Regions from separate parts of the Streptacidiphilus sp. EB103A genome, predicted to be linked through region 3. Evidence: riboswitches for the same ligand, from Rfam matches in the RefSeq annotation. Region 3 holds a riboswitch; each other region holds the start of a gene.
The links. Region 3 has a riboswitch for S-adenosylmethionine ahead of ABH941_RS30820 (putative leader peptide). Riboswitches for the same ligand answer to the same signal wherever they lie in the genome.
Positions count from the first base shown of each region.

Region 1: another riboswitch for S-adenosylmethionine. It lies ahead of thrC (threonine synthase); the one in region 3 lies ahead of ABH941_RS30820 (putative leader peptide).
Region 2: another riboswitch for S-adenosylmethionine. It lies ahead of ABH941_RS26060 (GNAT family N-acetyltransferase); the one in region 3 lies ahead of ABH941_RS30820 (putative leader peptide).

Region 1 is NZ_JBGCAQ010000013.1:176,475-185,808, forward strand. Features, by position in the region: gene ABH941_RS22450 (trehalose-6-phosphate synthase) at 1-481, opposite strand, end outside; gene ABH941_RS22455 (glucosyl-3-phosphoglycerate synthase) at 512-1,477, opposite strand; SAM riboswitch class I at 1,677-1,823, shown strand; gene thrC (threonine synthase) at 1,841-3,124, shown strand; gene ABH941_RS22465 (MoaD/ThiS family protein) at 3,121-3,396, shown strand; gene ABH941_RS22470 (cold-shock protein) at 3,853-4,053, shown strand; gene groL (chaperonin GroEL) at 4,435-6,057, shown strand; gene ABH941_RS22480 (hypothetical protein) at 6,165-6,527, shown strand; gene ABH941_RS22485 (DUF4031 domain-containing protein) at 6,524-6,784, shown strand; gene ABH941_RS22490 (HD domain-containing protein) at 6,859-7,524, opposite strand; gene ABH941_RS22495 (copper homeostasis protein CutC) at 7,620-8,324, shown strand; gene ABH941_RS22500 (AAA family ATPase) at 8,417-9,334, opposite strand, start outside.
Region 2 is NZ_JBGCAQ010000016.1:110,837-120,170, forward strand. Features, by position in the region: gene ABH941_RS26025 (MFS transporter) at 1-1,003, opposite strand, end outside; gene ABH941_RS26030 (TetR/AcrR family transcriptional regulator) at 1,246-1,920, shown strand; gene ABH941_RS26035 (class I SAM-dependent methyltransferase) at 1,978-2,691, shown strand; gene ABH941_RS26040 (DUF1684 domain-containing protein) at 2,739-3,557, opposite strand; gene ABH941_RS26045 (CrcB family protein) at 3,796-4,323, shown strand; gene ABH941_RS26050 (DUF190 domain-containing protein) at 4,320-4,733, shown strand; gene crcB (fluoride efflux transporter CrcB) at 4,733-5,101, shown strand; SAM riboswitch class IV at 5,178-5,291, shown strand; gene ABH941_RS26060 (GNAT family N-acetyltransferase) at 5,317-6,051, shown strand; gene ABH941_RS26065 (AMP-binding protein) at 6,218-8,035, shown strand; gene ABH941_RS26070 (condensation domain-containing protein) at 8,032-9,334, shown strand, end outside.
Region 3 is NZ_JBGCAQ010000021.1:45,914-55,247, forward strand. Features, by position in the region: gene ABH941_RS30800 (LLM class flavin-dependent oxidoreductase) at 1-767, opposite strand, end outside; gene ABH941_RS30805 (LLM class flavin-dependent oxidoreductase) at 770-1,870, opposite strand; gene ABH941_RS30810 (NtaA/DmoA family FMN-dependent monooxygenase) at 1,867-3,252, opposite strand; gene ABH941_RS30815 (LLM class flavin-dependent oxidoreductase) at 3,291-4,550, opposite strand; gene ABH941_RS30820 (putative leader peptide) at 4,720-4,800, opposite strand; SAM riboswitch class IV at 4,821-4,931, opposite strand; SAM riboswitch class IV at 5,076-5,186, shown strand; gene ABH941_RS30825 (putative leader peptide) at 5,207-5,305, shown strand; gene ABH941_RS30830 (amino acid ABC transporter permease) at 5,415-6,467, shown strand; gene ABH941_RS30835 (amino acid ABC transporter ATP-binding protein) at 6,512-7,264, shown strand; gene ABH941_RS30840 (transporter substrate-binding domain-containing protein) at 7,360-8,331, shown strand; gene ABH941_RS30845 (amino acid ABC transporter permease) at 8,350-9,334, shown strand, end outside.

The DNA of each region.
Region 1 (9,334 bases), on a different contig from region 3:
GTGTCAGTGACAGGTGGTAGTCCTGGACCAGCACGGTCGCCCCGGGCGCCGCGGCCTCGGCCAGGGCTTCGGCGAAGGCCGTGTTGTAGGCCTCGTAGGAGGCCCACTCGCGACGGAAGGAGGCGCCGAAGACGGGCGTGGTCGGGGTGTTGTAGATCAGGTGGTGGACGAACCACAGGGTGGAGTTGGCGATGCCGTTGTAGGCGCGGGCGAAGGTGCCGGCGTCGATGTCCAGCATGCGTACGGACGGGTCGCCCAGCTTGCCCTGCCGGGTCGCGGCGCGGTCGCCCTCGGTGAGTGCGGCGCAGACCCACACCGACTCGATGTCGTCGCCGATGGCGCTGAGGCCGGAGACCAGCCCGCCGCCGCCCCGGCGGGGCGTCAGCGTGCCGTCGTCCTCCACCGTGAAGGAGATGGGTCCGCGGTTGGAGGCGAGCAGAATCCGTGCCTGGTGCGATGGGGACGGGCGTGCGTTGACCATGATGCAGAGCCTTGCCTGTGCGGAGTGGGGTCAAACGTCCCGGCCGGTCAGCGTGGCGATCGGCGGGCGGTCGAGGGTCGAGAGGTCGACCGTGGCGGGGGTGAATCCGGACGCGGTCCGGGTGAACTGGGTGAGGGTGGGGCTGGCCAGGTCCTCGGCCGCCTTCAGCCGGTTGCTGCGGGTGAGCCGGTCCAGGGCGGTGAGCTGGATGGTGGCCGCCATCCGGCCCAGGGCCTGGGAGTCCTGGTGCCGGTGGTGCCGCACGCCCACGTCCACCTGGGCCAGCGCGTCCAGGCCGGCCAGTTCCAGGGCGTCCACCAGCAGGCCCAGCTCCACGCCGTAGCCGATGGGGAAGGGCAGCTGTTCGAGCAGGGTGCGCCGGGCCGCGTACTCGCCGCCGAGCGGCTGGACGAAGCCGGCCAGCAGCGGCCAGTAGAGGTTCAGCAGCGGGCGGGCGACCAGCTCGGTGACCCGGCCGCCGCCGGCCGGGATGCTGCCGGTGTCGGTCTCCAGCGGCCGGTCGTACATCGCCTTGACGAAGGCCACGTCGGGGTCGGTGAGCAGCGGTCCGATGATCCCGGAGACGAAGGCGGGGTCGAACTCGCGCAGGTCGGCGTCGATGAAGCAGACCAGGTCGCCGCTGGTCACCAGCAGTGAGCGCCAGAGCACCTCGCCCTTTCCGGGCAGGGCGGGCAGCTCGGGGAGTATCGAGTCCCGGTGCACCACTCTGGCCCCGGCGGCGGCCGCCGCCTGTCCGGTGCGGTCGGCGGAGCCGGAGTCGACCACGACCAGCTCGTCCACCAGCGGCACGGCCTCCATCAGCTCGCGCCGGATGGTGGCGACGATCCCGCCGACGGTCGCCTCCTCGTCCAGCGCGGGCAGCACCACGCTGACGGTGGCGCCGCTCGCCCGTTTGGCGGCGAGCAGCTCCGGCAGTGGTCGGTCGGCGGCCGCCCAGGAGCGGCGGCGCAGCCAGTCGGCGACCTCGTCAAGCACGGGACTCCTCGGATGTTGATACCGGAGCTTCGGCGGTACCGGGTGTCTCGCCTCGCGGACAACCAGTGATCGGTGGGCGGGGCTTCGGTTACAGTCTTGGGGACGACCAGTAGCCGCCGCACGGCGGGTACAACGGTTGGCACTACAAATGCCTTCCGGGCAGTAGCCGCAGCGAGCTGCGGCGCCCGGATCGCCAGAGAGCTCATCCAGAGGGACTGAGGGAACGGCCCGTTGAAGTCCCGGCAACCCTCCTGCCAGATAAAGCCGCAGCTCAAGCTGTTGAGGCCCTGGTGGGGAAGGTGCCAATTCCGTCCTGCGGCGAGACGCGCCGCGGGGAAGATGAGGAGAGAGGGCCTCGCCATCATGGCTGCTGTAACCACCGAGTCCGTTGTCACCGCCGAATCCTTCGGACCCGCCGTCGCGCTGTCCTGCCGCGAGTGCGGCGCGCGCACCCCGCTCGCCCCGGACTTCGCCTGTATCGAATGCTTCGGACCCCTTGAGGTGGCCTACGAGCTGCCCACCGGCGACCCCGAGGCACTGCGCGCCCGGATCGAGGCGGGCCCCACCAACATCTGGCGCTATGCGCCGCTGCTGCCGGTCTCCGCCGACGTGGCCTCCCGGCCCAGTCTCAACCCCGGCTGGACCAAGCTGGTCAAGGCCGACAACCTGGCCCGCGAGCTGGGCGTCACCGGCGGTCTGTACGTCAAGGACGACTCCGGCAACCCCACCCACTCCTTCAAGGACCGCGTGGTCGCGATCGCCGTCGAGGCGGCCCGCACCTTCGGCTTCACCACCCTCTCCTGCTCCTCCACCGGCAACCTGGCCGGCGCGGTCGGCGCGGCCGCGGCCAGGACCGGGCTGCGCTCCTGCGTGTTCATCCCGCACGACCTGGAGCAGGGCAAGATCGTGATGGCTGCCGTGTACGGCGGCGAGCTGGTCGGCATCCAGGGCAACTACGACGACGTGAACCGCTTCTGCTCGGAGCTGATCGGCGACCCGGCCGGCGAGGGCTGGGGCTTCGTCAACGTCAACCTCCGCCCCTACTACGGCGAGGGCTCCAAGACCCTGGCGTACGAGATCTGCGAGCAGCTCGGCTGGCGGCTGCCGGACCAGATCGTGATCCCGATCGCCTCGGGCTCCCAGCTGACGAAGATCGACAAGGGGCTCAAGGAGCTGATCGCCCTCGGCCTGGTCGAGGACAAGCCCTACAAGATCTTCGGCGCCCAGGCCGAGGGCTGCTCCCCGGTCTCGGTGGCCTTCAAGTCCGGACGCGACGTGATCCGGCCGCAGAAGCCCGACACCATCGCCAAGTCGCTGGCCATCGGCAACCCGGCCGACGGCCCCTACGTCCTGGACATCTGCCGGCGCACCGGCGGCGCGGTCGAGGATGTGAACGACGAGCAGGTGGTGGACGCGATCAAGCTGCTCGCCCGCACCGAGGGCATCTTCGCGGAGACCGCCGGCGGGGTGACGGTCGGCGTGCTGCAGAAGCTGATCAAGAACGGCCTGCTCGACCCGGCCGCCGAGACCGTGGTCCTCAACACCGGCGACGGTCTGAAGACCCTGGACGCGGTGGAGCCCACCACCGGCCTGTCCGCCACCATCCGCCCCACCCTTGACTCGTTCCGAGAGGCTGGCCTCGCATGAGTGTCTCCGTCCGCATCCCGACCATCCTCCGCACCTACACCGGCGGCGCCGCCGAGGTCGCGGCCGAGGGCGCCACCCTCGCCGCGGTCATCGACGACCTGGAGGCCAACCACACCGGCATCCGCGGCCGGATCCTGGACGACAGCGGCAAGCTGCGCCGCTTTGTGAACGTGTATGTGAACGAGGACGACGTGCGCTTTGCGGACGGCCTGGAAACGGCCACTCCGGACGGCGCGGGCGTCTCGATCATTCCCGCCGTCGCGGGTGGCTGAAATTCACCCCTCATAATCGCGGGCAGGCCGGGACGTCCCTTCGGGGCCGTCCCGGCTTCGCTTTATCTCTGCTGTGCGTCAGCTGTGGCCGTGTGCGGCGCCGCGCTCCGGGAGAGGTAGAGTGGCTTCCGGTTACCCCTGTTGCTGCATGGCCAATCCCCACCTGTCCCGTTGTCTGAGACGGCGGTGGGCGCAGAGCTGTCACTGGGGCGTCAGAAATTCTTAAGCGATATGACGCATAGGTCCGCTATGTCCGGGTCATTTTGCCGACCTTTGTTGCGATAACCATCGCTCCGCCCCATAAGGCCTCCCAAGAATTCCCTCACTTATGCCCTGTTGCGGAGGGCACCCGAGTGGATACATTCAGCGTCGGTTGAAGCGTTGCGTGCGGCGTGGCGCTTCGGTCCGGTCCGCGGAGTGCGGACCGTGAAAGGGCCAGTAATAGGGGAGTTTGGAATGGCTCAGGGCACCGTCAAGTGGTTCAACGCGGAGAAGGGGTACGGCTTCATCGCGGTCGACGGTGGTGCGGACGTGTTCGTCCACTACAGCGCGATCCAGATGGACGGGTACCGGTCGCTCGAAGAGGGCCAGCGGGTCGAGTTCGAGATCTCGCAGGGTCAGAAGGGTCCGCAGGCGGACATGGTCCGCGTGGTGTGACCGCTCGGTGAGCGATCGCTGACTAGTGACAGGACCGGCCGAGCCTCGTTCCGAACGAAGCACAACGCAGGTCTTCCGGTAGGCCCGCACCCCTCGGGGTGCGGGCCTACCGGCGTCCGGGAACCCCTCGGGAGCGCTCCTGACCACCCGCCCACCCGTCGCCCGACCACCACCCCTATTCGATGCCCTTCGGGCCGCGCCTTGCACTCAAGGGGGCAGAGTGCTAATCATTGGCGTTAGCACTCTGAGGTAGAGAGTGACAACGGGCCGGGTAGGTGAGGCCCCGGACGCGGCGGGAAGTGACCGCCGCAGGCCGGGTCCGTCCGTCGCGGGCGCCAGCGCGGTCCACACGCAGCCACCCTGTCCGGGAGGACCACTTCCATGGCCAAGATCATTGCGTTCGACGAGGAAGCTCGTCGCGGCCTTGAGCGCGGGATGAACCAGCTCGCCGACGCTGTCAAGGTCACGCTCGGCCCCAAGGGCCGCAACGTCGTCCTGGAGAAGAAGTGGGGCGCCCCCACGATCACCAACGACGGTGTCTCCATCGCCAAGGAGATCGAGCTCGAGGACCCGTACGAGAAGATCGGCGCCGAGCTCGTCAAGGAGGTCGCCAAGAAGACGGACGACGTCGCCGGCGACGGCACCACCACCGCCACCGTGCTCGCCCAGGCCCTCGTGCGCGAGGGTCTGCGCAACGTCGCCGCCGGCGCCAACCCGATGGCCTTGAAGCGCGGCATCGAGAAGGCCGTCGAGGCCGTCTCCGCGCAGCTCCTGGAGCTGGCGCAGGACGTGGAGACCAAGGAGCAGATCGCCTCCACCGCCTCCATCTCCGCCGCCGACCCGCAGATCGGCGAGCTCATCGCCGAGGCGATGGACAAGGTCGGCAAGGAAGGCGTCATCACCGTCGAGGAGTCGCAGACCTTCGGCCTGGAGCTTGAGCTCACCGAGGGCATGCGCTTCGACAAGGGCTTCATCTCCGCCTACTTCGCCACCGACCTGGAGCGTATGGAGACCTCGTTCGAGGACCCGTACATCCTGATCGCCAACTCCAAGATCGGCGGGGTCAAGGACCTGCTTCCGATCCTGGAGAAGGTCATGCAGTCCGGCAAGCCGCTGCTGATCATCGCCGAGGACGTCGAGGGCGAGGCCCTGTCGACCCTGGTCGTCAACAAGATCCGCGGCACCTTCAAGTCCGTCGCCGTCAAGGCCCCGGGCTTCGGCGACCGCCGCAAGGCCATGCTCGGCGACATCGCCATCCTCACCGGTGGCACGGTCATCTCCGAGGAGGTCGGCCTCAAGCTGGAGAACGCCGGTCTGGAGCTGCTCGGCCGCGCCCGCAAGGTCGTCATCACCAAGGACGAGACCACCATCGTCGACGGTGGCGGCGAGAGCGACCAGGTCGCCGGCCGGGTCAACCAGATCCGCGCCGAGATCGAGAACAGCGACTCGGACTACGACCGCGAGAAGCTCCAGGAGCGCCTGGCGAAGCTCGCGGGCGGCGTGGCCGTCATCAAGGCCGGCGCCGCGACCGAGGTCGAGCTCAAGGAGCGCAAGCACCGCATCGAGGACGCCGTCCGCAACGCGAAGGCCGCCGTCGAGGAGGGCATCGTCGCCGGTGGTGGCGTTGCGCTGCTGCAGGCCGGGATCATCTTCGACAAGCTGGAGCTTGAGGGCGACGAGGCCACTGGCGCCAACATCGTCAAGGTCGCCCTTGAGGCCCCGATCAAGCAGATCGCCTTCAACGCCGGCCTTGAGGGCGGCGTCGTGGTGGAGAAGGTGCGCAACCTTCCGGCCGGTCACGGCCTGAACGCTGCCACCGGCGAGTACGTGGACCTGATCGCGGCCGGCATCATCGACCCGGCCAAGGTCACCCGCTCCGCCCTGCAGAACGCGGCCTCCATCGCCGCGCTCTTCCTCACCACCGAGGCCGTCATCGCCGACAAGCCCGAGAAGGCCGGTGCCCCCGCGGGCGGCGGCATGCCGGGTGGCGACATGGACTTCTGATCCTCCGGATCAGTTGTCTGAGCCTGTCTTACATGTTCCAGCTCGTTCCACTGCGAGGCGGTCCTCCCCGGTCAAGGGGAGGGCCGCCTCGCGGCATCATGGAGTGTATGGATGCAGAGACCGTTGAAGCCGCACTGCACGGCGCCCGGGCCGGGGTGCTGCGCGACCTGACCACCCGCGACATCGCCGACGCCGGGGTCGTCTCCCTGCTGGAGGACGCGGTGGCCCAGCGGCGCTGGTGGGTGGAGCAGTGGCCGGACGGCGCCGGGTTCCTGCTGGGGCTGGTCGCCCAGGACATCCAGGACGCCCTGCTGGACTCCTACGGTCGCTGGCCGCTGTGCGGGTCCTGTGCGGTCGAGGGCGAGCTGCAGGCGCTCAGCGTGGATCCTGAGCTGGGGGACGACCCGCACTGGGTCTGTGAGAAGGAGGGCATCGTGATCGCCCCTGTCGGCAGCCTCGGCCCGGCATGATCCTCATCGACCCGCCGGGGGTTCCGGCGCACGGGCGGATGTGGTCGCATCTGGTCAGTGACAGCTCGCTGGAGGAGTTGCACACGTTTGCGCGGGCGCTGGGGGTTCCCGAGCGGGGGTTCGAGCGGGACCACTACGACGTGCCTGATCGGTTGTATGCAGCGGCGGTGGCTGCTGGCGCAGTGCCTGTCAGCAGTCGGGAACTCGTCGTCCGGTTGACGGAGGCGGGGTTGCGGAGACGTAAGCGGGCGAGGTGACCGTGGTGCGTGGTTGCTGTTCGCGCAGTTCCCCGCGCCCCTATAGGAGCGCGGGGAACTGCGCTGCCAACCAGCTACGGACGTAGAGCGCTCAGCTCCGACAAGAGGTTGCTCCTGGCTGCGACGGCGTAAGCGGACTGCGCAGCAGGGGTGCGGTAGAGGCGGGGCAGCTCCAGGAGCTGCTGCAGGACCGCCGCGCGACCCTCGCGGAACGCGTCGTCGGGGACGAAGGCGTACTCCTCGCGGACGGCCGCCGCGTACGCGGCGTAGGCCGCGGGGGGCCCGCCCAGGACCGCCAGGTCCGCATCGCAGAGGACGGCGCCGTTGCGGTCGCCCTCGGCCGCCTCGTGGGTGGTGGTGAGCCGGACCAGTCGGGCCGTCTCCGCGGTGACGGTAGCCGGAACTCCTGCCTCCGGCAGCACCCGCTCGGCGAGCCTCGCGCTGCGCTCCTCGTTCTCGGACCGCTCCGGCGCGTAGACGGCGTCGTGGAACCAGGCGGCGAGCCGCACCGCGTCGGGGTCCTCCGCCTCGTCCGCTAGCCGGTCCGCGACGTCCAGGACGGCGGCCAGATGGCTCAGCGTGTGGTATCTCCGCTGGGGTTCTGACCAGCGGCGGAGAAGTTCGTCGCCGAAGGGCGCGGGGTCCGCCGACCCGGCGGCGGCGACCCGTCCGAGCAGGGCGGTCCAGCGGTCCAGCAGTGCCGCGGCGAGCGCGGTGTCGGGGTGCGGGTGCGTCGGCATGACGCCATTGTGAACGAGAGCGGTCGCGGACTTTGTGCGATCAAGGGACGATCAGGGCTCGCCGTGCGGCGGCTGGATATGGCAGGCTTAGCGATATGTCTAGACCAATCTTCGAGGTTATCGCCACGTCCGCGCAGGATGCGGTGGCAGCGGCTGCCGGTGGTGCCGACCGCCTGGAGTTGGCCGGCGACATGGCCGCCGACGGACTCACCCCCTCCGTCGAGGAGTTCGCCCGGATTCGTGCCGCGGTGCACATCCCGCTCCGCGTCATGCTGCGGGACGGCGACGGCTTTCTGCCGCGCGATCTGGACGCCCTGACGGCGAAGGCGGAGGCGCTGCGCGCCGAGGGCGCGGAGGAGTTCGTGCTGGGCTTCCTGACCCCTGACGGCATGGTCGACCTGGAGGCCGTGCGTACGGTCCTCGACGTGATCGCCGGCTGCAGCTGGACCTTCCACCGGGCGCTGGACAACGCGGCGGACCGGGAGGCCGTCCGGGCCGCGATCGACGGGCTGCCGGGGTTGGACACCGTGCTGACGGCGGGGGCGGCGACGGGCGTCGCCAACGGGCTCGGGGTGCTGGCGGCGGAGGTCGCCAGGGCGGGGGAGCCGGGGTACGGGCCGCGGATTCTGGTGGGGGGCGGGCTCAGGACCGAGCATGTGCCGGGGCTGCTGGCGCGGGGGATCGACGGGTTTCATGTGGGGGGGATGGTGCGCAGCGGGGGGTGGGACACGCCGGTGGACACGGGGCTGGTGCAGGAGTGGCGGCGTCTTGTGGATTCTGAGGCGCGGGCTGTGGCGTAGCCGCTCGGGGTGCGGGGAACTGTTCGGCGGAGGGTGCACGTGGGTGCATGGTTTGTCGCGCAGTTCCCCGCGCCCCTGGTGGTGGCTGCGCGTCAGTTCACAAGTGCGGCCGGGAGTGGGCGGGTGTGGAGCACCGTCAGGCCGGAGACCGGGCGGGTGAGGCAGACGTAGAGGCGGCGGAGGCCGGTGCGGGGGTCGGGTTCGGCGTCGACGATGGCGGCGGGCTCGTCGAGGACGACGTAGTCGTACTCCAGGCCCTTGGCAAGGGAGGCCGGGACCAGGGTGAGCCGGGACTCGGCGGAGGTCTCGGTGCCCGGGTCGAGGTAGGGCATCCCCGCGGCGCCCAGCGCGGCTGCCAGCAGGGGCACCCGGTGGTCGGCGGCGATCAGGCCGATCGAGCCCTCCTGGCGGAGCGTCTCGTGGCAGGCGGCGACCACGGCGTCGGTCAGCGCGGCCGGGGTGGCGGAAACTGTGGCGTCCAGTGCGGAGCTGTCGTCGGTCGGCGGGGGCGCCGGGACGTGGCGGATCGTCAGCGCGCCGTGCGACTCACGCACCGAGTCGGCCGGCTCCAGGTCGGGGGCGATGCCGGGCAGCAGTCGTGAGGCATAGCGGATCACCTCGCTGGGGACGCGGAAGGTCTTGGTCAGGGCCTCGATCCTGGAACCCGGCTTGCCCAGGTGCTCCAGCGCCTCGGCCCAGGTCCCGGTGGCCCACGGGGTGGTGCCCTGGGCGATGTCGCCGAGGACGGTCGCCGACCCGGTGGTGCAGCGGCGGCCGACGGCGCGGTACTGCATCGGGGAGAGGTCCTGGGCCTCGTCCAACACCACATGGCCGAGCGAGTGGGTCCGCTCGACCAGGTCGCGGGCCTCGTCGATCAGTACGGCGTCGGCGAGGGACCAGGGCGCGGATCTCACACTGCGCGGCGGTTTGGCCCACAGCACGGTCTGCTGCTCCTCGGGGGAGAGGATGCCGTCGGCGCACTCGGCCAGGAACCCGGCGTCGGAGAGCAG
Region 2 (9,334 bases), on a different contig from region 3:
ACATCCCGAACATGGCTGCGGCGGTGCACAGCATGCCGAAGACGATGGGGATGCGCGGGCCGATCCTGCCGATGACCACGCCGGCGATCGGCGAGCCGACGATCAGCATCGCGGTCATCGGCAGCAGGTGCACCCCGGCCGCGACCGGCGACATGCCGCGCACGTTCTGCAGGTAGAACGTGACGAAGAACAGCGCACCGAAGAAGCCGAACATCATCAGGATCATCAGCACGGTGCCCGCCGACAGCGACACCGAGCGGAACAGGCTGAGCGGCAGCAGCGGGTGCGACGACCTGGTCTGCCAGTAGGTGAAGGCCGCGGCGAGGAGCACCGCGCCGCCCAGGAAGCCGAGGGTCCGGGCGTCCCCCCAGCCCCAGGCGGGGGCCTTGATGATGCCGAAGACCAGCAGGAACATCGCCACCGAGAGCAGCGCGATGCCGGGGAGGTCGAAGGCCTGGCCGGTCTTCTGCGGCCGTGCGTCGCGCAGGATCCACAGGCCCAGACCCAGGGTGAGCAGGCCGACCGGGACGTTGACGAAGAAGACCGACTGCCAGCTGATGTGCTGGACCAGCAGCCCGCCCACGATCGGGCCGGCCGCGGTGGAGACGCCGATGGCGCCACCCCAGATGCCGATGGCCATGTTCAGCTTGTTCGGCGGGAAGGTCGCCCGCAGCAGGCCCAGCGCGGCGGGTTGCAGCAGCGCCCCGAACAGTCCCTGGAGCACCCGGAAGACGATCACCAGCCCGATGCTGCTGGAGAAGCCGATCGCCGCCGAGGCCGCCGCGAAGCCGACGGCGCCGACCAGGAAGGTGGTGCGGTGCCCGAACCGGTCGCCGATCTTCCCTGCGGTGATCAGGAAGACGGCGAGGGCCAGCAGGTAGCCGTTGGTCACCCACTGGATGCTGGCCAGGGAGGCGTGCAGATGGGTCTGGATGGCGGGGTTGGCGATGGCCACGATCGTGCCGTCCAGCGCGACCATCATCACGCCGACGGCGACGGTCATCAGCGTCAGCCAGGGGTGGCCACGCAGTCCCCTGCGGCCGTCGGGTATTGCGTCCGACCGGTCTTCGGTTGCTTCAACCACGCGCTCAGTCATGCTGCCTGACTTCCTTGGTCGGTGCCGTCTGCCGCCACAATATGTCAGCTACTGACACTTGGCAAAGTCTGACTTATGCGTGTTAATGACATGTGTCAGCGAGGTATAGTCCCAGCAGAAACCCGGTGGCAGTCAGGAGGTGGCATCCCTTGGTCCAGCAGGTTGCGGCCCCCGCCGACCGCGACGGCAGGCGCGCCCCCGGACTGCGCCAACGCAAGAAGCAGCGCACCCGCGACCAACTCCTGGACGCCGCCCAGCAGCTCTTTCTCCGCCAGGGCTACGCCCGCACCACGGTGGACGAGATCACCGCGGTCGTCGACGTCTCGCAGCGCACCTTCTTCCGCTACTTCGCCAACAAGGAGCAGGTGGCGCTCGCCCTGATGGCGGACGGCGCGGACGATTTCATCGACTACCTGCGGGCCCGGCCGAGCGACGAGAACCCGCTCCAGGCGATGCGCGCCGCGACCCGGGAGACCTGGGAGCGCGCCATCCCCGAGCAGGAGGGCGCCTACGCCAATGCCGCGCTGGAGATCTTCCAGCTGGTCGAGTGCACCCCGTCGCTGATGGCCGCCTACCTGCACCGGCTCGCCGAGCAGCAGCAGCTGATCGCCGAGGTGCTCGCCGAGCGCGAAGGGGTCGACCCGGCTGTCGACCTGCGGCCCAGGCTGCTGGCCGCGGTGTTCAGCGCGGTCGGAAGGACCGCCCAGCACCAGTGGGCCGCCGGTGCCGACGCCACCGTCGGCACGGGGCCGGAGGACTTCCTCCAGGTGCTGGAACGCCATCTCGACCAGCTCGGCCCCGCCCTCATCGCCGGCTGGCACTGACCCTTCTGGACCCTCCTGGACCCTCCGGCCGGCCGGGCCGCGCGCTACGCTGCCGGGGTGTTCTCTCCCCAGGGCCCGACGCTCCGCGAGCTCACCGTGCAGGCGCTCTCCTCCATCGAGCACGGGTACGACCTGCTGGCGCCGAGGTTCGACCGGACGCCCTTCCGTACCCCCGAGCGGGTGCTCGACGCGGTGGCCGAGGCCCTGGAGCCGCTCGGGCCGTTCGGCAGCGGGGTCGACCTCTGCTGCGGCACCGGCGCGGGCTCGGGAGTGCTGCGGGAGCTGTGCGAGAAGCGGGTGGTCGGGGTGGACTTCAGCGCCGGCATGCTGCAGGTCGCGCGGGCGGCCGAGCCGAGCGTGGACTGGGTCCGGGCGGATGTCCGCCGGCTGCCCTTCACGCCGGAGTTCGACCTAGCGGTGAGCTTCGGCGCCTTCGGCCACTTCCTGCCCCGGGAGCGCCCGGTGCTCTTCGCGCAGGTGCACGGGGCGCTCCGGCCCGGCGGGCTGTTCGCCTTCCCGATCGCCGCTCCCGCGCCGGTAGGCTCGCCGCTGTACTGGGCGATGTGGGGCTTCGACGCGGCGATGCGGGTCCGCAACGCGCTGCTGCGCCCGACCTTCGTGATGTACTACCGGACCTTCCAACTCGCGGTCGTACGAGCCGAGCTGGAGCAGGCCGGCTTCGCCGTCTCGACGGTGCCGCTGACCGCGCTCGGTGAGCTGCCCGGCGGCGGGCCGCGCTGCCGGATGGTGCTGGCCCGCCGTCCGGCCTGAGCCGGGGGCTGCTGAGCCCGGGGCTGCTGAGTCAGGGGGCTGCGCGCTCAGCCGCCCAGGCGCTCGAAGGGGATCTTCTCGCCGGCCTCGATCGGCACCGGCAGCCGGTTCTCGGTCGGCGGCAGCGGGCAGGTCGCCAGATCGGTGTAGGCGCAGGGCAGGTTGGTCGCGCGGTTGAAGTCGATCAGTACCGCGCCCTCGGCGTCCGGCGCCGGCACCGAGAGCGAGCGGTTGGCCGCGTAGGTGGTCACGCCCGAGGTGGCGTCGGTGAACAGGATGTGGAGGCTGCCGGGCTCCCGTCCGTTGAACGCGGTCAGCCGGTGCGTCGTCCATTCGAGCTCGAACTCGACCTGTCCCGGGGCGTCGTACACATGCTGGAGGCCCTCGACCGCTGCGCCCACGGTCACCGGACGCGGCTGCTCGAACGGCAGGTAGCGGCCGGTCAGCACCCAGCGCGGGTCCGGCTGGTACGCGGGAGTGATGGTGTAGCCGACCCTGAGCGCGTTCTCGGGGTGGCGGGGGCGCAGGATGTCGTGCCCGCCGCGCCTGGCGACCTCGATCACCGCGTCACCGGTCCCGAGGTAGAGGCTGTCCCGCTCGGCGATCACCCCGAAGCTGTGCCGCCCGACGACCGGAACGCCGTCGACGGTGAGCTCCTCGCCCTCGGCCAGGTCCACGACCACCCCGTCGGCGGTGGTCGACCATGCGCCCGGAGCGTCCTCGAAGCGGGTGGGCCGCTCGTCCAGCCAGTGCAGGCTGGTGATGGCGAGGAACCCGTGCGGGTCGGCCAGCACCCGCTCATGCGCCCGGTGCCACTGCTCCCACTGCTCGACGAAGCTTTCCCGGTCGATCTCCTGAATCGTCATACCTCGATCCTGAGCGCGGTTTGTGAACGGCGTGCTGCCGCGGTATGTCGCGTCGGCCGGGGGTGGTGCGGGCGGATTCGGTCGGGGGACCGCTATCCTCGTAGCCACGGCGGAGGGGCTCGCCGTAGAACCGCAGCATTCCGCTGCCAACGGTCCCTACCTGGCGGTCGACCTTTCGGCGACCCTGGATTCAGGTAGGAGAAGCATGCCCCGCTCACCTCGCCTTCGTGGAGGGCTGATGCCCGGATCGGAACCCGAGCCGGGGCGGACCCGGCACTGGGACGTGCTGGCCGTCGTCGCGCTCGGCGGCGGGCTGGGCAGCGTCGCCCGCTATGGGCTGGCCCGCGGCTGGGCCACTCCGGCCGGCGGCTTCCCCTGGGCGACGTTCACCACCAATGTGCTGGGCAGCCTGCTGCTGGGCGCGCTCATGGTCTACGTCGTCGAGGTCTGGCCGCCCTCGCGCTACCGCCGCCCTTTCCTCGGGGTCGGCATCCTCGGCGGCTTCACCACCTTCTCCACCTATATGAACGAGACCCGCGGACTGATCGCCACCGGGCACCTCTCGCTCGCCGACGCCTATGCGCTGACCAGCCTGATCGCCGGACTCGCCGCCGTCTGGACCGGGATCGCCCTGGTCCGGCGGCTGACCGGGCTCCCGGTGCGGCGGGGCCCCAGCCGCCGCAGCGGGGGCGGCCGGCCCGCGGCTGCCCCGCCCCCGGCGAACCTGCCTTCCGAAGAGCCGTCCGCCGAAGGAGCCTCGCGATGACCCCGCTGCTGCACCGCCACCACGAGGACGACCGGGCAGCCGAGCCGCGCGAGGAACTGTCCGGGCCGGCCCTGCGGTTGACCGTGCACCTCGCCGACGGCGAGCAGTTCCACCATCGCCCCGTCTACACCGAGATCGTGCACCGGGCGCACCGCGCCGGGCTGGCCGGAGCAAGCGTCTTCCGGGGGATGGAGGGCTTCGGCCGGAACTCCCGGGCCGTGCACACCTCACGGCTGCTGGACCTGGCCGACAACCTGCCGCTGCTGGTGGTCATCATCGACACCCCCGAACGCATCCGCGCCTTTGTGCCAGAGCTGCGTGAGATCAGCCCTCGCAGTCTGGTCACCGTCGAAGAGATCGAACTCGTCGCTCCCGCCGCACCGGCCGTCCCGAGCGAGGAGAAGTCCTGATGCCCGTGCTGATGGTCTTCCTCGGCGGGATGCTCGGCGCGCCGCTGCGGTTCCTGGCCGACCGGGCCGTGCAGCGGCGCCATGACAGCGTGTTCCCCTGGGGCACCTTCGCCATCAACGTCACCGGTTCGTTCGTCCTCGGCGCCCTGGGCGCCGCGACCGTGCACCACCACCTCGCGCCCGATCTCAGCCTGCTGCTGGGCACCGGGGTGTGCGGCGGTTTCACCACCTTCTCCACCTTCTCCTACGAGACGGTGCGGCTGATGGAGGACGGCTCGGTGGCCGAGGCCGGGCTCAACGCCGTCGGCAGTCTCGGCCTGGGGCTGGCCGCGGCCGCGCTCGGCTACGGGCTGCTGACCTGGCTGTGAGCCCCCCGGTCGGGGCCAATGCCTACCGGAGGGATGGGGATTGCCCGGAGGTCGCCAAGAGGTTAACGTGATCTGTGGTCATGAGTGTCAGCGTCGAGCCCTGGCTTGCTGGCCGGCAACCCTCGTCCGCGGTGGGGTGCTCCAGGTGATGACCCGACAGGACGGCTGCGCCGTCCTGTAAGCGCGAGATCCGATCAGAAAGGCCCCGCCCCGCCATGCCCGCAGAGTCCCTTCGGGAGAGCGCCCCGTCGACGGCCGCCCCCCGTCACCCGCTGGACAACCCCGCCCGTGCCGCGCTGCTCGGCCCGCACGCGCACTTCGCCGAACGCCGGGGGGCGGTGCTCCGCTACCCCTCGGACGTCACGCCGTTCGTGGCCCTGCCGGACGAGCCCGACGAGCAGACCTGGCGTGATGTGGCCGCGCTGCTGGGGCCGGGCACGGTGGTCCCGGTGGCCGGGATCGAGAGCTCGCCGCCGCCGCACTGGGAGACGGTGATGGACCTCCGCGGGGTGCAGCTGGTCGACGACGGCATCGCCGCCGCCCCGGACGGCGAGGCGGTCCGGCTGGGCCCGGAGGACGTGCCGGAGATGCTGGCCCTGGTGGAGCACGCCAAGCCCGGACCGTTCCTGCCCCGGACCGTCGAACTCGGCACCTACCTCGGCATCCGCCGCGAGGGCCGGCTGGTGGCGATGGCCGGCGAGCGGCTGCACCCGCCGGGCTTCACCGAGATCAGCGCGGTCTGCACGGCCGACAGCCACCGCGGCCAGGGGCTGGCGACGAGGCTGGTGCTCGCCGTCGCGGACGGCATCCGGGCCCGCGGCGAGACCCCGTTCCTGCACGCGGCGGCCACCAACACCAACGCCATCAGGCTCTATCTGTCACTGGGGTTCCGGCTGCGCCGTGAGGTGAGCTTTGTGGCGGTGCGGGTTCCCGCTGAGGGGCGCGCGTAGTCCGGAGGACGTCCGTCTTCAGGGGGAGCCGAAGATTCCGTCATATGCCGGAAGACAATGCCAGGGGCACGGGCTTAGCGTGTGAGTACTGATACGCGACGGCGCGTGGCGGGCGAATTCCCGGATCCAGCAGGGGGCTTGTCGGCTCCGCTGGAGGGATAGTGCTGTGACTGCGAACTCCAAGACGCCCAACCCCGAGACGCCCAACCCCATCACCTTGTCCAGTTGTCCGCTCGACTGGACCGTCCCCGCGCAGCTGCGGCAGCGGGCCGCCGAGCGGCCGGACGCGACGGCGCACCAGGTCGTCGACGGAGCCACGCTGACGCTGGCGGCCTGGGAGGAGTCCTCCAACGCGGTGGCCCGGGGCCTGGTGGACCGCGGTGTGCTCCCCGGCGACCGGGTGCTGCTCCCGTGCTCCACCGCGGACTGGATCGACTACGCGGTGGCCTGGGTCGCCGTGCTCAAGACGGGAGCGGTCGCGGTGCCGGTCTCGCAGGCGGCCGGGGCCGAGCAGACGGCCATGGTGCTCCGGGCGTCCGGTGCCGTCGGCGCCGTGGGCGCGGTCCCCGCGGGGCTTCGCTGCGGCTGGTCCGCGGGCGTCGCCGAGCTGGCCGAGGGACGGTCGACGGCGACCTTCGGGATCGCGACCACCCGGGACGGGATCGCGCTCACCCCGGCGTCCGACGCCGAGATCATCTACACCTCCGGAACCACCGGGGTTCCCAAGGGAGTTGTCGCCACCCACGCCAACATCCTGTACCCGCTGATGCATTCGCTGTCGCGGGACGCCAGCACCGCCCTGCACTCCCTCCCGCCGGGGACCACGGTGGGCCAGGGGCTGCTGGTCCAGCCGCTCGGGCCGAGCCCGCACAGCGTCCTGACGCTGCCGCGGTTCAGCCCCCAGGCTCTGCTGCGGGCCGTCGAGCAGTACCGGCCCACCCATGTGGTGATGGTGCCGGCCATGGCGATCGCGCTGGTCAACGCCGCGGCCCGGGGCTCCTACGAGCTGGGTTCGGTGCGTCAGGTCCGCACCACCAGTGCGCCCATCCACCCGGCCACCCTGGCGCAGCTCGCGGAGCTGTTCGGCACCGCGCGGATCCGCAATGTCTACTCGACCACGGAGTCCTGGCCGCGCCGGATGGGCACCGACTACGACCCGGCCCGGCCCAAGTCGCTGGGGCGCCCCTCGGCGGGATCACAGGTGCGGATCGTCGGCGCCGACGGCCGGGTCGTTCCGCCCGGGGTGGCCGGGGACGTCCAGCTGCGCAGTGACGCGCCGCAGCGCCGCTACGACGGCGAGGGCGACGCGGGAAGCGGCGCCTCCACCGTCTTTCTGGCCGACGGGTGGACCCGTACCGGGGACATCGGCGTGCTCGACGCGGACGGCTACTTCTTCCTCGTGGACCGCAACCCGGACCTGATCAACACCGGCGGCCTGAACGTCTCCAGCCTGGACGTCGAAGCCACCATCATGGACTACCCCGGGGTCATCGAGGCAGCCGTGGTCGGGGTGGAGCACCCCGTGCTGACCGAGTGCGTGATGGCCGTGGTCCGGGCCGCGCCCGGACTGGCCACGGAGGCGCTCGGCGCCTATGTGCGCGAACGGCAGGGGATGGCGGCGCCGCACCGGATCGTGGTGATGGACGACCTGCCCCGGAACATGCTCGGCAAGATCGACAAGCGACAGCTGCGGACCCTGCTGACGGAGGAGTCCGGCGAGCAGGCCCATGTGCCGCCGGCCACCCGGACCGAGGAGGCCGTCGCCGACATCTGGGCGGCCGCCCTCGACGTCGACCGGGTCTCCGCCACCGATGACTTCCTGCGGGCCGGCGGCTCCTCGCTGACGGCGATGGAGGTGATCGCCCAGGTGTCCGAGCGGCTGGGCAAGGAGCTGCGGCTCCGCGACCTGCTGGACACCACCAGCCTGCGGGCGTTCGCCGCGCGGGTCGACCGCGCCCCGGCTGCCGCCAGGGAACTGCTGTGACCGCCCGGCTCGACACGGTGGCCCTGGCTTCCACCAGGACCTGCCCGGTCTCCTTTCCGCAGGAGTCGCTCTGGTCGCCCTCGGGCCTCTCGGCCATCAATGTGCCGGCGGTGCTCCGGTTCCGCGGACGGCTCGACGTGGGGCACCTGTACCAGGTGCTGGGAGTCCTGGTCGGCCGCCATGAGGCGCTGCGGACCGTGCTGGGAAGGACTTCTGACGGTGCGATGGAGCAGCGGATCGCGGTCGGCGGCTCGATCCCGGTGGAGACCGAACAGCACCGGGGCACGCTGGAGTACGTGTTCCCGCGCCTGCTGCTGGCCGGATCCGAGCGCCCGTTCCAGCTGGACGGCGGGCCGCTCGCGCGGGCCGAGCTGCACGGATTTGGTCCGCAGGACCATCTGCTGATCGTGTGGATGCACCATGCCGTCTCCGACCTGGCGGCGAGCCGGGTCGTCGTCGAGGAGATCAAGCAGCTCTGGGCCGGCGTACAACCGGCCCCGGTCCGGGCCCAGATGGGCGACTTCGCCGTCCGCGAGCGCGCGGTGCGGGCGAGTGCGGCGCAGCAGCTCTACTGGGCCGACGCCCTGGGTTCGGCCGACGACCGGCTGGGCCTGCCGGCTGTGACCGGTGGCGAGCACCTGGCCGTCCGCCCCTCGCTCCCGCTGCTGCCGAGGGAGGTGCTGGAGTCGCTGGAGCGGTTGGCGGCCCGGCACCGGACCACCCTCACTGCGGTGCTGGCGGCAGCCGTGGTCGCCGCACATACGGGTGGACGCGCGGACAGCGGCCGGGTCGTGCTGGGGCTGACGATGGGCAACCGGGAACTGCCCCGGTTCCGCTCGACGGTGGGCTGTCTGACGGACCAACTGCCGCTGGTGGTGGACGCCGGGGGCAACCCGACCTTCAGCCAACTGCTGGGGCGGGTGCGCGAGGCGCTGCTGGACGCCTACGACCACCGGCTGCCGCTGGGTGTGCTGCTGCCGCTGCTCGGACGGCAGCAGCCGCCCGTCTTCGCCGTCAACCTGAACTTCCTGCCCCCGCCGAATCCGCCGAATCCGCCGAGCCCGCAGGGTGCGTCCGCGCCCGGTCACGGCCCGGCCGACGCGGCGCCGCCCACCGAGGTGGAGTTCCCGTACGGGATCGTGAAGACCAGGCCGGACCCCTGGTGGCTGGGCGACGCGGTGCTGGCCTACCGGCCCCGGATCGACGGCCGCGGTCTCGGCGGCGAGATCGAGGGCGACGCCGGCCTGCACTCCGTCGACGCGGTGGCGCGTCACGGACAGCGCTTCAGCGCGCTGCTCG
Region 3 (9,334 bases):
ACGGCGGAGGGACGGAACGCGGCCCGGTAGCCCTCGGCGGCCTCGACCACGGTGGCCGGGCTGACGTGGTAGTTGGCCGCGAAGCGCAGGCCGTTGGCGCCGGCGACCTCCGCGCTGGTGCCGCCGCTGCTGCCGAGGATCCAGACCTGGAGGTCCGCGCCCTCGCCGGGCACCACATGGGCCTCCACGCCGTCGGCGGTGCTGTAGCTGCCTTCGATCAGCGCGAGGATGTCGTCGACCTGCTCGGCGTAGTCCTGCGCCTCCGCGTTCGGCTGCTGGAGCAGCTTCTTGTGCAGGGCGAAGCGGGGGGAGCCCAGCAGCTGCCGGAAGTCGAACTTCGCCGGGATGCGCAGCCCGTTGGAGGTGTAGCCGTCGACCACCGCGGTGCCCCCGACCAGCGCGGGTTCGCGGACCGGCGGGGTCGGCCGGCCGCCGGAGCGGCCCAGGCCGAGGTCGAACCGGCCCGGGTGCAGCGCGTCGAGCAGGCCGAACTCCTCGACGGTCGCCAGCGCGGTGCGGTGGCCCAGCTGGACCGCGCCGGCGCCGAGCCGGATCCGGGAGGTCGCGGCGGCGGTCAGCGCCAGCACGACGGCGGGCGAGGTCCCGGCGACGCCGGGGTTGAGATGGTGTTCGGCGAACCAGTAGCGGCTGTAGCCGAAGCGTTCGGTCTGCCGGGCCAGGTCGATGCTGTTGTGCAGGGCCTGCCTGGCGGTGGAACCGGAGCTGATCGGGACCAGGTCCAGGACGGCGAGCGGAGTGGGGGACACGGTCAGACTCCTTCAGGGGCCGCGATGGGGGCCGCGATGGGGACCGGGGCGGTGACGGGGGCCCAGGCCCAGGGCGGGTCAGGGATGGACCGGCGCAGCACCGGTGCGATGTCGGACTGGAACAGCTCCAGCGAGTCACGGTGCTGAGCATCCGTCAGCCCGCCTGCCTCGGCGTGCAGATGCAGCACGCTGTGGCCGAACTGCTCGTGGTAGCGGTGCACCTTGTCGACGATCTGCTGCGGGCTGCCGATCAGGGCGGAGCTGCGCTCGACGAAGTCCTCCAGGGTGGGGAACACCGGCTCCACGCCGAGCCGCTTCTGGAAGCCCAGGTAGCCCTCGAAGACGGGGCGGTAGTCGGCGAGCGCCTGCTGCGAGGTCGGCGCGGCGTAGAAGCCGGCCGTGCCGGCACCGACGGCGGCTTGGGCCGGGTCGTGGCCGTAGTGCTCCCAGCGCTCGCGGTAGTAGCGGACCAGCTCGGCGTAGGGCTCGATGGGGTTGGTGACATTGGCGGAGAACAGCGGGTCGCCGTAGCGGGCGGCGAGGTCGACGGACTCCCGGCTGGTGGCGCTGCCGTGCCAGACCCGGACCGGATGCTGGAACGGCCGCGGCCAGACCTCCGCGTCCAGGAGTTCCGGGCGGAACTTCGGGGAGGCGGTGACCTTGTCGTTGCGCCAGATCTGCCGGAACAGCTCGTAGGACTCGGCGTTGCGGTCCCACTGGTCCTCGGGGGTGACCTGGAACAGCTCGCGCTGGGCGGCTCCGTTGCCCTTGCCGATGATCAGCTCCAGCCGGCCGCCGGACAGGTGGTCCAGGGTGGCGTAGTCCTCGTAGGCGCGCACCGGGTCGAGCAGGCTGAGCGTGGTCACCGCGGTGAACAGCCGGATCCGCTTGGTCAGCGCGGCGACATGGCTGAGTACGACCGGCGGGGAGGAGGAGATGAAGGGACGCTCGTGCCGCTCGCCGACGCCGAAGCCGTCGAAGCCGAGCTCCTCGGCGAGCAGCGCGCTGTCGAGCACCTGGCGGAAGCGCTCCTGGGTCGACGGTTGCAGGCCGGTGACCGGGTCGGGGGAGTGGACGATCAGGGTGATGGTGATGAACTTCACGACGCGGCCCTCTCCTCGGCCCGGTTCTCGCTCTGGTTCCGCGGTGCGGCCAGGCCGAGGTGGTCGCGCAGGGTGGTGCCCTCGTACTCGCTGCGGAACACCCCGCGCTCCTGGAGCAGCGGGACGACGGTGTCGGCGAACTCGTCGATGCCGCCGGGGGTCAGGTGCGGGGCGAGGATGAAGCCGTCGCCGGCGTCGGTCTGCACGAACTCGTTGAGCGCCTCGGCGACCTTCGCCGGGGTGCCGATGAAGGACTGACGCCCCGTCACCTCGATGATCACCTCGCGGGTGGAGAGGTTCTTCGCCGCGGCGAGCTCCCGCCACTGCCGGGCGACATCCAGCGGGTCACGGTTCATCCGGACGCTGGCCCGGCCCTTGGCGATGGTGTTCTCGCCCACCAGCGGGTCGATCTCGGGCAGCGGGCCGTCCGGGTCGTGGTCGCTGAGGTCGCGGTTCCAGAGCTGCTCCAGGAACTTGATCGCGGTCTGGCCGCTGACCTGCTGGCGGCGGATCAGCGCGGCCTTCTCCTGGGCGTCGGCGTCGGTGTCGCCGAGGACGAAGGTAGCCGCGGGCAGGATCAGCAGCTCGTCGCGGCTGCGCCCGTAGCGGGCCAGCCGGTCCTTGACGTCGGTGTAGAAGGCGCGTCCCGCCTCCAGCGTGCCGTAGCGGCTGAAGATGGCGTCGGCGGAGGAGGCGGCGAACTCGCGGCCTTCCTCGGAGTCGCCGGCTTGGAAGATCACCGGCCGTCCCTGCGGGCTGCGCGGGACGTTGAACTGTCCGGCGATGTCGAACTGGCTGACCCGGTGCTGGAACCGGCCGACGTCCGGGCCGGCCAGGAAGGCGCCGGACTCCTTGTCGGCGAGGATCTCGTCGCCGCGCCAGGAGTCGAAGAGGACCTGAGCGGCCGTCAGGAACTGCTTGGCGCGCTCGTAGCGGTCCTTCTCGGCCAGGAAGCCGCCGCGGCGGAAGTTCTGCCCGGTGAACTCGTCCCAGGAGGTGACCACGTTCCAGGCGGCGCGGCCCGCGGACAGGTGGTCCAGCGAGGCGAACTGCCGGGCCACCTCGTAGGGCTCGTTGAAGGTGGAGTTGATGGTGCCGGCCAGCCCGAGCCGGTCGGTGACCGCGGCCAGCGCGGCCAGGACGGTGAAGGTGTCCGGGCGGCCCACGACGTCCAGGTCGTAGATCTGGCCGCCCTGTTCGCGCAGCCGCAGGCCCTCGGCGAGGAAGAGGAAGTCGAACTTGGCGCGCTCCGCCGTGCGGGCCAGATGGACGAAGGAGCTGAAGTCGATCTGGCTTCCGGCGGCCGGATCGCTCCACACCGTGGTGTTGTTCACGCCGGGGAAGTGTGCGGCGAGGTGGATCTGCTTGAGAGGCTTGCTCATGCGACTGGCGTCCTTAGGTCTCGGTGGGGAACAAGCGCTCAGACAGAGGTGGCGGATGCGGAGTTGGAAGCAGCGGCGGCGTAACGGCTCTCGGGGCGGGGCAGGCCGAGCAGCCCGCGCAGGGTGTCCGCCTCGTAGCCGGTGCGGAACGCTCCCCGGCGCTGCAGCTCCGGGACCAGTCGGCGGGTGATCTGCTCCAGGTCGTACGGGAGGGTGGCGGGGCGCAGCCGGAAGCCGGTCAGCCCGGCCCGCTGCCACTCCAGCAGCAGGTCGGCAAGGTCGGCGGCGGTTCCGGCGAAGACCTCGGCGTCGCTGCTGAGGGCGGCCCCGGCCAGCTCGTCCAGCCGGTCCCGGCGGGCGGCGGCAGCGCCCGGGGCGTCGTCGAGGAAGACCAGCAGGTCGCCGAAGATGTGCACGGTCTCGTCGGAGCGCCCCGCGGCGGACTGCTCCGCGCGGATCTCGCCGACAATGGCGCGGGCGTCGTCCGCGTCGTGCGGGGTGATGAAACCGAGGTCGGTGGAGCGGGCGACCAGCCGGTAGGGGATGCTCTGGTGCGCCAGCGCGGTCACCAGCGGCTGGCCCTGGGGCGGGCGCGGGGTGATCGAGGGCCCCTTCACGCTGAAGGCCGTGCCCTCGAAATCAATGTAGTGCAGCTTCTCGCGGTCGATGAAGCGTCCGGTGGCGACGGAGCGGATCTCGGCGTCGTCCTCCCAGCTGTCCCAGAGCCGCCGCAGTACCTCGACATACTCGGCCGCCTCGTCGAACAGTTCGGCGACCTGGGCCTGGACCTCCGGCCGCTGGAGGTCGGCGAGTGTGAGCCGCGGCAGGGTCCGGCGGCCGAAGAGCTCCGCCTCGTGCGGACGTCCCGACACCTGTACGCGGACCCCGCCGCGTCCGCTGCTGACAAAGTCCAGGGTGGCGATCGCCTTGGAGATGTGGAACGGCTCGGTGTGGGTGACCGTCGCCGTCGGCACCAGCCCGATGTGCCGGCTGAGCGGGGCGATCCGGGCGGCGGTCAGCACCGCGTCCAGTCGGCCTCGGACCTGGTCGGTGCGCCGGTCCGGCTCGAAGGCGGCCGACGACTGCAGGCCGAGGGAGTCCTCGATGGTGACGAAGTCCAGCAGTCCGCGCTCGGCCTCGGCGACCAGGTCCGCCCAGTACGCCGCGGTGAAGAGACCCTCGGGACGGGCGTCGGGCAGCCGCCAGGCCGCGGGGTGCCAGCCGGTGCCGTCGAGGGCTACCGCCAGGCGGAGGGCAGATTCCGGGTGAGACTCCGGGTGAGACGGCGGGTGAGACATGGGGGGTCGCTTCCTGCTCGGATGGGTGCCCGGTGGTGGGTGCGGCGGGCATGCCGAAGGGAAACCGCGCCGGGCGGGCCCAGGGCGGAGTCGGCGGGAGGGAGGTGCTTCAGCGGGAGGGATGCTTAGGCGGGAGGGATGCTTCGGCGCGAAGGACGACGCTTCGGGCTCAGACGGCCGGACAGAGGGCGCTGGCGATGCGCTGAAGATCGATATGGCGACGCGAGTACGTACCCACTGGTCGACGCACTGCTCACACCTCCGGTTCAGCTTGCGCGCTTACAGGACTGCGCCGTCCTGTCGGGTCGTCACCTGGAGCACCCCGCCGCGTCGGAGGGTTGCTGGTCAGCCAGCCAGGGCTTGTTGCTGACGCTCGTAACCTGCTCACACGCTAACTCCGGATGGGTGCCGAACACAATCCCCACTGATCGACTGGGGATCGTGCAGGCCGTTCGGGGCCCTGCCGAATCTCTATCGAACAGATAGGCATTGTCTAAAACAGCTGGACGGGTTACGGTGTTCCCTGGTTATGAGCGTCAGCGTCAAGCCCTGGCTTGCTGACCGGCAACCCTCCGACGCGGCGGGGTGCTCCAGGTGACGACCCGACGGGACGCCCCAGTCCTGTAAGCGCGAGATCGAAAGCGGAGGTGAGAGCAGTGCGTCGGCCAGCCGGTACGTACTCGCGTCGCCACGTCGATCTGCTGCGGGTGAGCAGTGCCCTGTGTCCGTGTCCGGGGACGTCCGCGGTCTGCTGACCGCACACTTCTCGCTTCCCCCCTCGGCACCTGTCGCCCCCCTTCACGCCGTCTCGCCGTGCTCACACGGCGCGATGCCGCGTCCTCACGGGACGGAATCCACACCCCCATGAGCAGTCCGGACACCTCCGCGCGCACCGCTGTCGCGCCAGAGCCTCCGCCTCCAGTCACCGCCGACCAGCCCGCCGCCGACCGCCCTGCCGCCAACCGCCCACTGCACGAGCGCCCCGAGGACGGGCAGCTGCTCGCCGCGAAGCTCGTCCCGCTGCGCCGCCCCGGCCAGTGGGTCTCCGCGCTCGCCCTCCTCGTCCTGCTGGCGATGCTCGTGCACACCCTGCTGACCAACAAGCGGTTCCAGTGGGACGTGGTCGGCAGCTACTTCCTCAACGGGTCGATCGTGAACGGCCTGGTCCTGACGCTGTGGCTGACCGCGGCGGTCATGTCGACCGGCTATCTGCTCGCCATCGGGGTCGCCGCCATGCGGCTGTCCGGCAATCCGGTGCTGCGCTCGCTGAGCTTCGGCTTCGTCTGGCTGGTGCGCTCGGTGCCACCGCTGGTCCAGCTGCTCTTCTGGTACGAACTCGCCTCGCTGTACCCGCAGTTGTCGCTGGGAATCCCGTTCGGGCACGAGTTCGTCACGGTGCGGACCGCGCACCTGTTCAGCGGGATTCTCGCCGCCTACGTCGGGCTCACCCTGGATGTGGCGGCCTTCGCCTCCGAGATCGTCAGGGGCGGCATCCTGTCCGTGGAGCACGGCCAGACCGAGGCCGCCGAGGCGCTGGGCCTGGGCCGGGCCAGGATCTTCCGCAGGATCGTGCTGCCCCAGGCGATGCCGGCGATCATCCCGGCCTCGGGCAACCTGCTGATCGGCATGCTGAAGGCGACCTCCATCGTCAGCGTGATCGCGGTGCAGGACCTGCTCTACTCGTCCGAACTCATCTACAACCAGAACTACCTGATCATCCCGCTGCTGCTGGTCGCGACCCTCTGGTACATCATCCTCACCACACTGCTCTCGATCGGGCAGTTCTTCGTCGAGCGCCGCTACGCCCGCGGCAGCAACCGCCGCAGCGGCACCGGCTTCTGGCAGCTGTTCCGCGGCAACGTGCCGCTGTTCGGCGCGAACGGCCGGAGCGGACGCGAACTGGCGGGCCTGTCATGAGTACGGACGAGCACCAGGCCGACGAGCGGCAGACCCTGGCGCCCCTGGTACGGATCCGCGGACTGCGCAAGAGCTTCGGTGCGAACCTGGTCCTGGACGGCATCGACCTGGACGTGCGGGAGGGAGAGGTGACCGTGCTGCTGGGGCCCTCGGGCTCGGGCAAGTCCACCCTGCTGCGCAGCATCAACCACCTGGAGAAGCCCGACGCCGGTTTCGTCGAGGTGGGCGGCGAGATCGTCGGATACCGCCACCACGGCAGCAGGCTGCACGAGTTGGGCCATCGGACGGTCACCCGGCAGCTGGCCGCGGTCGGCATGGTGTTCCAGCAGTTCAACCTGTTCCCCCATCTGACGGTGCTGGACAACATCACCGAGGCGCCGGTCGCCGTCCGGGGCCTCTCCAGGAAGTCGGCCGCGCTGCAGGCCAGGGAACTGCTGGAGCGGGTGGGACTGGGAGGGCGCGAGAGCGCCTACCCTCGGCAGCTGTCCGGCGGCCAGCAGCAGCGGGTGGCGATCGCCAGGGCCCTGGCCATGGAGCCGAAGCTGCTGCTGTTCGACGAGCCGACCAGCGCGCTGGACCCCGAACTCGTCGGCGAGGTACTGGCGGTGATGAAGGACCTCGCTCTGAGCGGAATGACCATGATCGTGGTCACCCATGAGATCGGCTTCGCCAGGGAGGTCGCCGACTCCGTCGTCTTCCTCGACAGCGGACGGATCATCGAGTCCGGCGCCCCGGCCGACGTCCTCGCCAACCCCAGCCACGGCCGGGCCCGTGCCTTCCTCGCCGCGGTCCTGTAGCGGCGCGCCGCTCCAGCAGCACCAACGCCCCTACTACGGCACCTCCTTACCTTCTTCCCGGCCGCTTCGACCTCCCGAAAGGAACCACCGTGACGATGCGTCATCTCCCACGCAACGCCGTCGCCGCCATCACGGCCTCTGCCGCCCTCGCTCTGCTCACCGCCTGCGGATCGAGCTCCGGCACGACGGTGACCCCTGCCGCGGGCGCATCGTCGAGCGGCTCCGTCCAGGGGTCGTCGACGGCGATACCCACCCAGGACGTGGTCTCCTCGATCCAGGCCGACCCCGCGCTGAGGGCGGAACTCCCGGCCGCGGTCCGCAGCAGCGGCTCCCTCGCGCTGGGCAGCGTCAAGGTGGTGGGAACCTCGGGCCTTCCGCACGGCGGCCAGACCCCGGACGGCAAGGTCGTCGGTCTGGACGTCGACCTGCGCGACGCGGTCGCCAAGGTGCTGGGAATCAGTTGGAACGTGCAGTACGGCACCTTCCCCACCATCATCCCCGGTGTACAGAACGGGAAGTACGACGTCGGCATGTCCAACTTCGGTGCCACCAAGGCCCGGGAGAAGGTCGTCGACTTCACCACCTACCTGAAGGACGGTCAGTCCTTCCTCGGCGCCGCCGGACTGAAGATCGACAGCGCCAGCACCATCACCGACCTGTGCGGGTACAACGTCGCGACGAGCCCGGGGACGACCTTCCAGCAGCTCCTCACCGACGGCGCGTCCAAGTGCGCCGCGGCCGGCAAGAGCCCCTACAAGGTGCAGTACTTCGCCGACACCGCGCCGATCTTCCTCGGCCTGGCCAACGGGAAGATCGACATCGAGTTCGGGCCCACCCTGGCGCTGAAGTACGACGCGGCGCACATCCCCGGCACCAAGTACCTCGGCCAGGTCGGCACCACTCCGGTCGGCTTCGTCACCGCCAAGGGCTCGCCGCTGGCCAAGGTGCTCAGCGACGCGGTCAACAAGCTCATCGCCACCGGCGACTACGCCAAGATCTTCGCCAAGTGGGGGGTGCCGGACACCGGCGTCACCAGCTCGGTCGTCAACCCGCCCACCACCTTCTGAATCGGGAGGAACCCTCCGATGACCGAACAGTCCCTCCCCGCCCCGTCGCTCACGGTCGCTGACAGACCGCCGGGCGAGGCCCCGGCGGCCGACGCGCCGGCCGCCACACCCCTCTCCCGGCAGCGGATCATCCCGCTGCGGCATCCGGGACGCTGGATAGCCACCGCCATCGTCCTGGTCCTGGTCGCCCAGTTCGCCCACGGCCTGATCACCAACCCGTTCTACCAGTGGGACCGGTTCCAGTACTGGTTCGCGCGGCCGGTGATCCTGCAGGGCCTGCTGATCACGCTGGAGGTCGCCGCGCTGAGCGCGGTGCTCGGCCTGGTCGGCGGCATCGTGCTGGCGCTGGCGAGGCAGTCGAAGAACCCGATCCTGCGGGCCGTCAGCTGGACCTACATCTGGCTGTTCCGCTCGGTCCCGCTGATCGTCGTGCTGCTGGTGCTCTACAACTTCAGCGCCCTGTACAAGACGCTCAGTCTCGGGGTGCCCTTCGGCCCCGGCTTCGTCCACTTCAACGAGTCGGCGCTGGCCACCGACCTGGTGGTGGCGACGGTCGGCCTCAGCCTCAACGAGGCCGCCTACGCCGCCGAGGTGGTCCGGGCCGGCATCCTCTCCGTCGACCAGGGACAGCACGAGGCCGCGGCCGCGCTCGGGCTGCCGAAGGTCTACCAGTTCCGGCGCATCGTCCTGCCGCAGGCGCTGCGGGCCATCGTCCCGGCCTACGTCAACCAGCTCATCGGGTTGATCAAGGGCACCTCGCTGGTGTTCTACGTCTCGCTGCTCGACCTGTTCGGCGAGGTCCAGAACATGGGCAGCACCTACCCCGGCGACGTGGTCCCGCTGCTGCTGGTGGCCACCGTCTGGTACGTGATCCTGACCAGCGTCGTCTCCGTCGTGCAGTTCTACGTGGAGCGCCACTACTCGCGCGGCGCGCTCCGCACCGTCCCGCCGACGCCCCTGCAGAAGCTCCGAGCGAGCCTGCGACAGCTGCGCGAACGCGCCG